DNA from 2 places in the Mycolicibacterium aubagnense genome. Region 1 is predicted to be linked to the other one. Evidence: predicted binding sites of a transcription regulator. Region 1 holds the regulator's gene; the other holds the start of a gene.

What was found. The regulator LexA, encoded in region 1, represses DNA repair genes until DNA is damaged. The targets are predictions, from matches to a motif close to CGAACANNTGTTCG.
Region 2: the regulator LexA is predicted to act here: its motif matches at 1,225-1,238, upstream of G6N59_RS01750 (HNH endonuclease signature motif containing protein).

What each region holds. Positions count from the first base shown of each region.
Region 1 is NZ_AP022577.1:5,844,375-5,846,772, reverse strand. Features, by position in the region: gene nrdR (transcriptional regulator NrdR) at 1-41, opposite strand, end outside; gene G6N59_RS27955 (LysM peptidoglycan-binding domain-containing protein) at 153-626, opposite strand; gene lexA (transcriptional repressor LexA) at 877-1,587, shown strand; gene G6N59_RS27945 (sunset domain-containing protein) at 1,654-2,398, opposite strand, start outside.
Region 2 is NZ_AP022577.1:311,201-313,598, reverse strand. Features, by position in the region: gene pgl (6-phosphogluconolactonase) at 1-722, shown strand, start outside; gene G6N59_RS01755 (ATPase) at 725-1,093, shown strand; gene G6N59_RS01750 (HNH endonuclease signature motif containing protein) at 1,242-2,398, shown strand, end outside.

The sequences.
Region 1 (2,398 bases):
ACCACGCGCGAGTTCGGATGCCGGCAGAACGGACAGTGCATCACCGCTCCTTCGCCGCACCGACAATCGACCGTTTCGAACGGTCTCGAGCCTACCCGTGCCGCTCGGACCCGGCCGGGCGCCGTGCCGATCACGGTGCGCACGGGCTGCCCTCAGCCGACCGGAGCAATCAGCGTCTGCCCGGCGTTCAGGGCCACCGACGGCAGCTTGTTCAGCTCCTTGATGCGGTCGACGACGGCACTGACAGGGGCGTCGGGCGCCACCCGCCGGGCGACCTGCTGAATCGACTCCCCGGTCTGCACCCGGACCACCGCGAGCTGCGCGGGCACCGACGCGGCCGATGCGGTCGGCTGGACAGCCTCCCCGAACTGTGCCACCAGGCCCAGCCACACCGTGATCCCCGCAGCGACCAGGGCCAGCATCACCGTGGTCAACGGCGTGACCGGGTTGCGCCGGTGTGAGGCACGGGAGGTCAAGACACCGGTGCCCCGGTGCCGGAATGCCGCGCCCGAGGGACGGGAACCGGCCGGCCGCAGCCGAGCCTGGCGGTGACGATTCACGTCGGCGCGCCGGGGCACGGTGCGGACGACGACATCGGTCGGGTACTCGCGGGTGATGACGGTCATGTCGATTCCTCTCCTGAGTTCGTACATAGGTTCGATCGCTCTTATGTTCGACTATATCGCCCAAACGTTCGAACGGTAGAACATGTGATCGAACTGTTGCGAACGATACGACGGCCCACCGACAAGTTCGGTTCCGCTGATTCGCCCCGGCTTTCGCGACGTCACAGTGGAGCCCGGCCGCGACACGCCGATGCAGCCGATCTCGAACACATGTTTGATGATTCGTGTGCACTGGGCTAGATTCGTCCATATGAGCGACAGCACCGACACCCCGGACGGCACCGATCGCAGCCCCGACGCCCAGTCGGGCGGCCGGTCCAGCAGTCTCACCGAACGTCAGCGGACCATCCTCGACGTCATCCGCGCCTCGGTGACCACGCGCGGCTACCCGCCCAGCATCCGCGAGATCGGCGATGCGGTGGGCCTGACCTCCACGTCATCTGTAGCCCACCAGCTGCGCACGCTGGAGAAGAAGGGCTATCTGCGCCGCGATCCGAACCGCCCGCGGGCCGTGGATGTCCGGGGCTCTGACGAGACGAACGGCGCCACCATCACCACCGATGTCGCCGGTTCGGACGCCCTGCCCGAACCGACTTTCGTGCCGGTGCTCGGCCGGATCGCCGCCGGCGGCCCGATCCTCGCCGAGGAAGCCGTCGAAGATGTATTCCCGCTCCCCCGCGAACTCGTGGGCGAGGGCTCATTGTTCCTGCTGAAGGTGGTCGGCGAGTCCATGATCGACGCCGCGATCTGCGACGGGGACTGGGTCGTCGTGCGGCAGCAGAACGTGGCCGACAACGGCGACATCGTCGCGGCGATGATCGACGGCGAAGCCACGGTCAAGACCTTCAAGCGCGCCAAGGGCCAGGTGTGGCTCATGCCGCACAACCCGGCCTTCGATCCGATCCCGGGCAATGACGCGGTCATCCTCGGCAAGGTCGTGACCGTCATCCGCAAGATCTGACGCCTCCCAGACCAAGAGTTGAGCCCCGCTGCAGTCGCTCGCAGCGGGGCTCAGGCGTTGGCGCGGTCAGCCTCGGATGAATCCGTTGGTGACCGCGAATTCCTCACTGGCGAACCAGATTTCAACGTCGGCGTCGTCGTATCCGGGCGCATCCGGCACCCAGTACAGACCCGACTTCGTGTTGGCCTTGATGACGTAGCCTTCAGGCGGTTCCGCGCCGGTCGCGACACGGAACGACATCTGCGCGGTCTCGGGCTCCTCCGCACCCAGGGCGTGGTGCCTACCACTGGCCGGACCGGCCGTCACGGCGTCCTCCGCCGACGTGGCGTCCGCGCGCGACTCGGCCGGCGGTTCGCCCGCCGGCTCGCCCGCAGGGACCTCGGCCCGCTCAGCATCGACGACCTGCTCCTCGGACCCGGGCGCGTGCTCGTCAGCGTGCTCGTCAACGTCCGAGTCCGAGGCAGCGGTCTCAGCGGCGGCCGGTGCGGCCCACACGCGGTCGCCGGGTTCTCGATGCCGCAGGCCCGCGAACCCCGCGAGCCCGGCCGCGGTCATGCCCGCCGCCGCGCCACCGCGGCGCAGAGCCTCGGGAAGCTGCACCGATGCCGTCGGCTCGTCTGCGGGTTCATCAGCGACCGGCTCGGGCTCAGTGGGCTCGCCGGCGTCGACAGGCTGGGCCTCATCCTCGGGCTGCGCCTCTGACTCTCCCGCGGGCGCCTCGCCCGCAGGTTGCTCCGCCGTGAAATCGGGGTACACCGTCGGCGCGGTGTCGATGACGTCCGGGTTGCTCTGGAATTCGGGCCCGCCGTGC
Region 2 (2,398 bases), 520 kb from region 1:
TCATCGAGAAGTATTCCGACGCCGATACTTTGGTGACTGCCGCGGGCGACCGCCTCGTGGCGGCGATCAACGACGCGATCGAAGCCCGCGGCGTGGCCTACATCGTGCTGACCGGTGGCGGCACCGGCATCAAGCTGCTCAAACATGTCGGCGGCCACCCCATCGACTGGACCAAGGTGCACCTGTTCTGGGGTGACGATCGGTTCGTGCCGGCAGACGATGCCGATCGGAACATCAAGCAGGCGCGGGAGGCACTGCTGAATTCCGTTGCCATTCCGGCGGAGAACGTACACGCGATGGCCGCGAGCGACGGTGAGTTCGGCGACGATATCGATGCCGCAGCGGCCGCCTACGCGCGCGAGCTGGCCCTGGTCGCCGGGAATGGTTCGCCGACACCGGAATTCGACGTGCACCTGCTGGGCATGGGCGGCGAAGGTCACGTCAACTCATTGTTCCCGCACACCGACGCGGTGCGGGAGACCGCGCGGTACGTCGTCGCCGTCACCGACTCCCCCAAACCGCCGCCGCGGCGGATCACGCTGACGCTCCCCGCGGTCCGCCGCTCCCGCCAGGTGTGGCTCGTCGTGGCCGGTGCCGAGAAGGCCGATGCCGTGGCAGCGGCTGTCGGTGGCGCGGCAGCCGTTGATTTTCCGGCGGCGGGTGCGATCGGGTCCGAGGCGACCGTGTGGTTGCTCGACGCAGCTGCGGCGGCAAAACTGTAGCCATGGTCGACAAAGGCGATGGGCGGACCCGTCCGGTCGGCGGCCGCATCCGGACGCTGACGCAGGCGGCACTCAACGCCGACGTCACCGTCTCCCAGGTCGACGCACTGTTGGTCGACATGGAAGGCACACTGGCCACCCTCAGCACGCTGACGGGCGACCTCGATACGACGATGTCGAGATTCAATGAGACCATCACCCAGATCGATGAACTCGCGCCCCGCATTTTCGGCGTGGTCGGCCGGATGGAAGCGATCGTGACGCGCGTCGAAGCCATCGTCGGCGTCGCCGAGACCGTCCTCTCACCCATCACGGTCACCGAGAGCGCGGTACGGGGCGTGCTGAAGTCGGTTCGCGGCTTGGTTCCGTAAGCCGGCCTCTCCAAAGTGTGCCCCGAGTCCCACTCCGCTGACGCGCGGCCGAAAAAACTTTGGCCACTTTGTTTTCGCTGGTCACAGTGGGCGACTAGCGGCTCATTCGTCACAGCGAGTTGTCAGTCGGTCGAACTAGTGTTCGAATATGGCCACCGACCGCGCCACCATCCTCACCGCCTACGCGGCACTGGAGGACGCGGTCGCCGCGGTCAATGGTCTCGACTACACCGGCCTGGACATCGCCGACCTGCTGGAACTGCAGTCCCTGCGCGAACAGCTGAGGTGTGCGGCCGAGACGGCCGATCATCACATCCTGGTTGCCGCACAAGCCCAGGCCACCGCCCGCGAGATTGGGGCGAAAAACTGGGCCGAGGTGCTGCGCATCCGGCTGCACATCAACACCACCGAAGCTAACCGCCGGGTCCGCGATGCCGAACATCTCGGACCCCGCACGGGGTTGACCGGCGAACCGTTGCCGCCGCAGTGGGAGGCCGCGGCCGCCGCGCAAGCAGCCGGGGCGATCAATCCCGAACATGTCAAAGTGCTCGGCCACGCCATGACAAAACTGCCTACCTGGGTGGACCTGGCGACCCGCCGGCAGTTCGAGCAGTCCCTGGTCGCCGGGGCGCGGCACCAGACCCCCGAAGAGTTGCGTGCCGCCGCCGAGGCGCTGTTGTATCTACTCGATCAGGATGGGCCGTTGCCTGATGATGCCGAACGGGCCCGCCAGCGCGGCCTCACCGTGGGCAGGCAACGACCGGACTCGATGTCGGATCTGCAGGGCGTCCTGACCCCCGAAGCGCGCGCGTACTTCGACGCATTGGTGGACAAATACGCGGCCCCGGGCATGTGTAATCCCGCCGATGCGCAGCCCTGCGTGTCGGGTACCCCGTCAGCCGAGCAGATCAACTCCGACACCCGCAGCCCCGCCCAGCGTCGCCACGACGCGTTCGCCGCGATGTGCCGGATGCTGCTGTCCTCGGGCATGCTCGGTGAGCACAACGGTCTGCCTGTCACCGTGGTGGCCACCACCACCGTCACCGAGCTGGAGAAGCGCGCCGGGGTCGCGCTCACCCACACGGGGTCGAAAATCCCGGTCGGTGATCTGGTCCAGATGGCCGCCACCGCAGGGGCCGACCACTACCTCGTCGTCTTCGACCAGCACAACGCACAACCGCTGCACCTGGGCCGAGCGCGGCGCACCGCCACCGTCGCCCAACGCTTCGCCCTGTTCGCCCGCGACCGCGGCTGCACCAAACCGGGCTGCACCGCCCCCGCCTCCCGCTCCCAAGCTCACCACGT